Regions from separate parts of the Streptomyces sp. NPDC002144 genome, predicted to be linked through region 2. Evidence: riboswitches for the same ligand, from Rfam matches in the RefSeq annotation. Region 2 holds a riboswitch; the other holds the start of a gene.
The links. A riboswitch is a leader RNA that binds a small molecule or an ion and turns the genes downstream of it on or off. The one in region 2 is predicted to bind S-adenosylmethionine.
Positions count from the first base shown of each region.

Region 1 (3,399 bases), on a different contig from region 2:
GGAGCAGATGGTCGAGCAGCGCCCTGCTCTCGGCCGGGGTCACTCCGGTGAGTTGCTTCGCCGAGCTGCTGATGAAGAGGCCCTTGCGGCCGGTGACCGGGTGGGTGAGGACGACCGGGTGCTCGACGGGTTCGCCGGGAGCGTTCTTCTTGCTGCCCTGCGCGTAGTTCTCCGCGTTGCCGTCGTAGAGGGCGCCGACCGACTCCAGCAGCACCTTGAACGGCTCTGACAGGTCGTCGTACGCGGCCTGGAGGTCCGCCCACAGGGTGTGGCCGCCCAGCTCGGGCACCACCTCGTAGGTCAGGGACTCGATCGCGAACACGGGGTGGCGCCACAGGCCGCCGATGTGCCAGGTACTGGCCTTGCCGGTCTGCTTCACGTTGTACGGGTACACCAACGGGTTGGCCGGGTGCTTCACGGCGGTCGGGTGGTCGAAGGGCCGCGCGAAGACGCTGACGGCGGCCACCTGCTGATCGGGCGTCAGGTGCTGGCCCCGGAACACGAGGACCTTGTGCTCGCGGAAGGCCCGGCGCAGTTCCTCGGCGGTGATGTCGTCGACGGGTGCGGTCAGGTCGACGCCGACGACTTCGGCGCCGAAGCGGGGGCCTGCCCGGAGGATCTCGAAACGGGCGACGGTGGTCATGGCGTTGTCCTTCTGCTGCGGCGGGTGCGGGTGTGGGGTGAGGAGGTCCGGGCAGCCGGGGCAGCCGCGATGTGGTCGCGGAGCAGCGGGCTCCCCGGGCGTGCGGTGGATGTCATATGGCGGCTGCTCGCGGGCCTGCGTCGAGGTCGGCGATCAGGTCGTCGACGCCTTCGATGCCGACCGACAGCGGCACCAGGCCGGGGATGACCGACCCCTGCCGCGGCCTGCTGAACGGGATCCAGCTGGCGCGTGGGTGGTGGAGGCGGGTTTGATGACGAGCCTGCGGACGTCGCCGATGTTCGCGAGATGGCTGAACAGCCGCCGCTCCTCGGGCCGGGCGAAGAAGGCGCGGGCCGCGCTCAGCACCTCGTCCCGCAGGGCCTCGGGGACATCGTGTCCGGTGACGTAGAAGATGCCCACCTCGTGTGCCGCGGACCGACGTTCGGCGAGAAAGGCGGCCCGCTCCGTGACCGGGGCGCGGAAGCGGGAGATGTCGATGACGGGCAAGGCTGTGGGCTGGGCCATGGGAGTTCCTTCGCGGCAACGGCGGCCGACCCCGGCCCTCGCAACCCGCCCTGGACAAGGGCTAGTCGGAGGCAGCCGGAACGAGCAGACAGCAAGAAGGGAACGAGGTCGCGGGCCGTGGGACGGCGATCAGCAACAGACCTGGTCGAACTGGTCGGCGCGGCGGCTCACCCAGAACGGGTCGAGCAGCACCATGTGTGCCGTGCCAGAAATCTCCATGCCCGGATGAAAGCACACCCAGGATGGATGCGTCCACCACGCGTTCCACCGGCTCCGGGCATCCTGGGGCGGTATTGACGCCGGTAGAACAGCCGATCTACGGTGAGCGCGAGCTACGAGTTCCGGTGATCAAGCCCTGGCTGGCCGGACGGCAACCCTCGACGCAGCGGGGTGCCCCAGGTGAAGGCTCGGCGGATCTCTTCTTTCTGCAAGTGCGCTCACATCGGCCCCGAGGCGGGCCAGACCCCGGGAGGACGGCGTGGCTGGAGCCCTGATGCTGTGCTCCCGGCTCCATGTCGACCTGCTACTGGTGTCCAGCTGTCTGTGTACGGGCTGATTGCGCCCTCCGACGGTCGGCAGAGCCACCACCCGTCGGTGTAACCCCCTCTTTCTCACCTGATCTCGCACGGCATGGCACAGCCCTGCGCCATGGCTGCCTCACGCATCCCTGACGCGGAAGTAGATAATCCTGATGGCCCTTCACACCGGCCGGACGCCGGCCCCGCGCCCGCCGCCAGCGGGGTCAGCCTGTCCGTCGCGCCCGGCGAGGTGCTGGCCCTGGTCGGCGAGAGCGGCAGCGGCAAGACCGTAACCGCCCGCTCGGTCCTCGGCCTGCTGCCCGCCACCGCGACCGCCCGCGGCCGCGTGCTGCTCGGCGACGGCACCGCCGAACCCGACGAGGACGTACTGACCGCCTCTCCGGCCCGGCTGCGCGCCCTGCGCGGCACACACGCCGCGATGGTGTTCCAGGAGTCCTCCACCGCGCTCAACCCCGTCTTCACCATCGGCTGGCAGCTCACCGAGGGCCTGCGCGCCCACGGACGCGGCGGCAGCAAGACCGAGCGGCGGGCGCTCGCCGTGGAATGGCTCGACAAGGTCGGCATCCCCGACCCGGCCACCCGCCTCGACCACTACCCCCACCAGCTCTCCGGCGGCCAGAAGCAACGCGCGGTCATCGCCATGGCCCTCGCCCTGGGCACCCGGCTCATCGTCGCCGACGAACCCACCACCGCCCTCGACGTCACGGTCCAGGCGGAGATCCTGGAACTCCTCCACCGCTGCCGCACCGACTTCGACACGGCCGTCCTGCTCATCACCCACAACATGGGCGTCGTCGCCGACCTCGCCGACCGCGTGGCGGTCATGCGCGCGGGCCAACTGGTGGAACAGGCGCCGGTACGCAGCCTCTTCGCCGCCCCCACCGCCCCCTACACCCGCGAACTCCTCGCCGCCGTACCGGACTTCGGCACCGGCGGCCGGGCACGACCGGCTGCGGCGGAAAACGACGAACAGCCGGTCGTGCGGGCTTCCCAACTGGTCGTCGACTACCCGGGGCGGCTCGGCAGCAAGGGTTTCCGGGCGGTGGACGGGGTGAACTTCGATATCCGGCCGGGTGAAGTGCTGGGCCTCGTGGGTGAGAGCGGCAGCGGCAAGACCACCATCGGGCGGGCCATCGCCGGACTGACCCCGGTGACAGGCGGCCGACTGGAGCTGTTCGACGAGCCGTTGACACGGAAACGGACGGCGGCAGCCGGGCGGATCGGGTACGTCTTCCAGGATCCCGCCACCAGCTTCAACCCCCTGCTGACGATCGCCGAGAGCATCGCGGAACCTCTCGTCGTGCACCGGCGCGAGCTGGACGCGAAGGACATCCGAGCCCAGGCTGAGACGCTGCTCGAAGCGGTGCACCTCCCCCGCGCCTACGCAGACCGCTACCCGCACGAACTCAGCGGAGGCCAGCGTCAACGCGCCAGTCTCGCCCGGGCGTTGGCACTACGACCGAACCTGCTCGTCGCCGACGAGCCGACCTCGGCTCTGGACGTGTCCGTGCAGGCCAAGGTGCTCGACCTGTTCACCGAGCTCCAGCAGGAGCTCGGCTTCGCAGCACTGTTCGTCAGCCACGACCTGGCCGTCGTCGAACAGGTCGCCGACCGGGTGATCGTGCTGCACCGGGGACGGATCGCCGAGGAGGGATCCACCGGCCAGGTGCTCCGCAGCCCCCAGGACGACTA
Region 1 is NZ_JBSFDB010000102.1:375-3,773, reverse strand. It holds gene ACWCQ1_RS50140 (TauD/TfdA dioxygenase family protein) at 1-643, opposite strand, end outside; gene ACWCQ1_RS50135 (2-oxoglutarate and iron-dependent oxygenase domain-containing protein) at 797-1,168, opposite strand; SAM riboswitch class IV at 1,499-1,608, shown strand; gene ACWCQ1_RS50130 (ATP-binding cassette domain-containing protein) at 1,817-3,399, shown strand, end outside.
Region 1: it holds a riboswitch for S-adenosylmethionine, as region 2 does, so the genes downstream of both, ACWCQ1_RS50130 (ATP-binding cassette domain-containing protein) here and thrC (threonine synthase) in region 2, are expected to answer to the same signal.

Region 2 (3,399 bases):
CGTGCGAGCGCCGGCGCAGGAAGTCCGCGTCCGCCCCGAGCCCGTGCACGCCGACCTCGGTGTTCCCGAGCCCGCCCACCAGTTCCGTACAGCACGCCGTGAAGGCGTCCGCCCAGCGCCGGGTCAGGAAACCGAGACGGTCGGCGCCGAGCATGCCGCGCAGCACCTGCTCGGCGATGTCGTCCGGCAGCATCCGGAAGTAGTCCACCGGCGCCCACGGCGTGTGCGAGAAGTGACCGATCCTGAGGTCCGGGCGCAGCTCACGCAGCATCCCCGGCACCAGCGTCAGGTGGTAGTCCTGCACCAGCACCGCGGCGCCCTCGGCCGCCTCCTCGGCCAGCGCCTCGGCGAACGCCCGGTTGTACGTCTCGTACGACGCCCACTGCCGCCGGAACTCCGCGTCGAAGACCGGCTCCAGCGGGGTCTGGTACAGCATGTGGTGGACGAACCAGAGCACCGAGTTGGCGATGCCGTTGTACGCGTCGGCGTGCACGTCGGCCGGGACGGCGAGCATGCGCACGCCCTCCTCGCCGACGCCCTGCCGTACCGCCTCCCGGTCGCCGTCGGACAGCGCGGAGCACACCCACAGGGCGCCCGCGTCGGGCCCGATCGCCGACAGACCGGAGACCAGCCCGCCGCCGCCCCGTTTGGCGGCCAGCGAGCCGTCCTCCTGTACCTCGTACGAGACCGGGCCGCGGTTGGACGCGACCAGCACCTGATGAGCGCCGTGCGTGGAAGCCATACGCCTCAACCTAGCCCGGCCCGGAAACACTCAAACGTATGGCCGGTTCACGGCCTCGCCCCGTATACGGCCCGCTCCGCGGGGTTACGCGACCTTGCGCTCCGCGTACTCCGCGATCTCCGCCATGGGTGGCCGCTCCTCGGTGTCCACCGAATAGGTGCGCGGCTCGAAGCCGTCCTCGCCCCGCTCGAACTGGGTGAGGGAGGGACGGATGAGGTGGCCGCGGGCGAGCCGGAGCTGGGCCGTGCGGTAGATGGCCGCGGCCATGCGGCCCAGGGCCTGTCCGTCCTGGTGCCGGTGCTTGCGGACGCCGACGTCGACCTGGGCGAGGGCGTCGAGGCCGACCAGGTGCAGGGCGTCGACCAGCATGCCGAGCTCCACGCCGTAGCCGACGGGGAAGGGCAGCTGTTCCAGCAGGCTGCGCCGGGCCGCGTACTCGCCGCCGAGCGGCTGGACGAAACCGGCCAGTTGCGGCCAGTGCATGTTGAGCAGCGGGCGGGCCATGAGTTCGGTGACCCGGCCGCCCTGGCCGGTCGCGCCGGCGAGCGGGCGGTCGTACATGCCCTTGACCAGGTCGATCCCCGGGTCGGTGAGCAGCGGGCCGACGATGCCGGAGACGAAGTCGGAGGAGAACTCCTTCAGGTCGGCGTCGATGAAGCAGACGATGTCCCCGGTGGTGACCAGCAGCGAGCGCCACAGCACCTCGCCCTTGCCGGGGACGGCCGGGAGGCGGGGCAGGATCTCGTCGCGGTGGACGACCCGCGCGCCGGCCGACGCGGCGACCGCCGACGTGCGGTCGGTGGAGCCGGAGTCGACGACGACGATCTCGTCGACCAGGGGGACCTGCTGCATCAGGTCGTGACGGATGATCGCGACGATGTCGCCGACCGTCTCCTCCTCGTTCAGCGCGGGCAGCACGACGGACACCGTCCGGCCCGTGCGCTGCTTGGCGGCCAGGATCTGGTGGAGCGGTCGGTCGGTGACGGACCAGGAGCGGGTGCTCAGCCAGCGCTCGACTTCTTCCAGCACGTAGGCGGCTCCTCACTTGTCTCGCGGTTCGGACGACTCTCTCAACTGTCCTGGCCTTCGGTTACAGTCTTGAACAACGTCGATGACCATCGCATGTCCGAGGTCATTGAACGTACAACCGAATACCGCTCATCCAGAGGGGCAGAGGGACACGGCCCGATGAAGCCCCGGCAACCCTCCAGCCGGTCTCGTAGATCAACGTTGATCATTCCGCGAGGCTCCCGGCTAGGGAAGGTGCCAAATCCGTCTCACGGCGAGATGCGTCGTGAGGAAGATGAGGAGAAAGGGCCTCGCCTCACATGGCTGCGCAGACTGTTGCAAGCACCACCGACTCCCGGGCCGTCGACCTCGGTCCCGCCGCGGCGCTGAGCTGCCGCGAATGCGGCCACCGGGTACCGCTCGGCCCGGTCTTCGCCTGCGAGGAGTGTTTCGGCCCGCTCGAGATCGCGTACGACTTCTCGGCCTACGACACCGAGGAACTCCGCAAGCGGATCGAAGCGGGACCTTCGAACATCTGGCGTTACGCGCCGCTGCTGCCCGTCCCGGCGGACGTGGCGACCAAGCCGAACATCAACCCCGGCTGGACCAAGCTCGTCAAGGCCGACAACCTCGCGCGCGAGCTGGGTGTGACCGGCGGCCTGTACGTCAAGGACGACTCCGGCAACCCGACGCACTCCTTCAAGGACCGTGTCGTCGCCCAGGCCCTGGAGGCCGCGCGCGCCTTCGGCTTCACCACCCTCTCCTGCTCCTCCACCGGCAACCTCGCGGGCGCGGTCGGCGCCGCCGCCGCCCGGGCCGGCTTCCGCTCCTGCGTGTTCATCCCGCACGACCTGGAGCAGGGCAAGGTCGTCATGGCCGCGGTCTACGGCGGTGAGCTCGTCGGCATCGAGGGCAACTACGACGACGTGAACCGCTTCTGCTCCGAGCTGATCGGCGACCCGGCCGGCGAGGGCTGGGGCTTCGTCAACGTCAACCTGCGGCCGTACTACGCGGAGGGCTCCAAGACCCTGGCGTACGAGATCTGCGAGCAGCTCGGCTGGAAGCTGCCCGACCAGCTGGTGGTGCCGATCGCCTCCGGATCGCAGCTGACGAAGATCGACAAGGGGCTGCAGGAGCTGATCAGGCTCGGGCTCGTCGAGGACAAGCCGTACAAGATCTTCGGCGCGCAGGCCGAGGGGTGCAGCCCGGTCTCCGTCGCGTACAAGGCGGGGCACGACGTGGTCCGGCCGCAGAAGCCGAACACCATCGCCAAGTCGCTGGCCATCGGCAACCCGGCGGACGGCCCGTACGTCCTGGACATCGCGCGCCGCACCGGCGGCGCGGTGGAGGACGTGAACGACGAGCAGATCGTCGACGCGATCAAGTTGCTCGCGCGGACCGAGGGGATCTTCGCGGAGACCGCCGGTGGGGTGACCGTCGGCGTGACGAAGAAGCTGATCGAGGACGGTGTGCTGGATCCGGGCCTCACCACCGTCGTCCTCAACACCGGCGATGGGCTGAAGACCTTGGACGCGGTGGCCGGCACGGGGCTCACCGCGACGATTCGCCCGAACCTGGAGTCCTTCCGGGAAGCTGGGCTCGCCTAGGGCCTGTTGCGAAAGTCCCAAGCCCGTCATCCGACCGGAGGT
Region 2 is NZ_JBSFDB010000007.1:266,373-269,771, reverse strand. It holds gene ACWCQ1_RS13600 (alpha,alpha-trehalose-phosphate synthase (UDP-forming)) at 1-742, opposite strand, end outside; gene ACWCQ1_RS13595 (glucosyl-3-phosphoglycerate synthase) at 827-1,771, opposite strand; SAM riboswitch class I at 1,898-2,052, shown strand; gene thrC (threonine synthase) at 2,071-3,357, shown strand.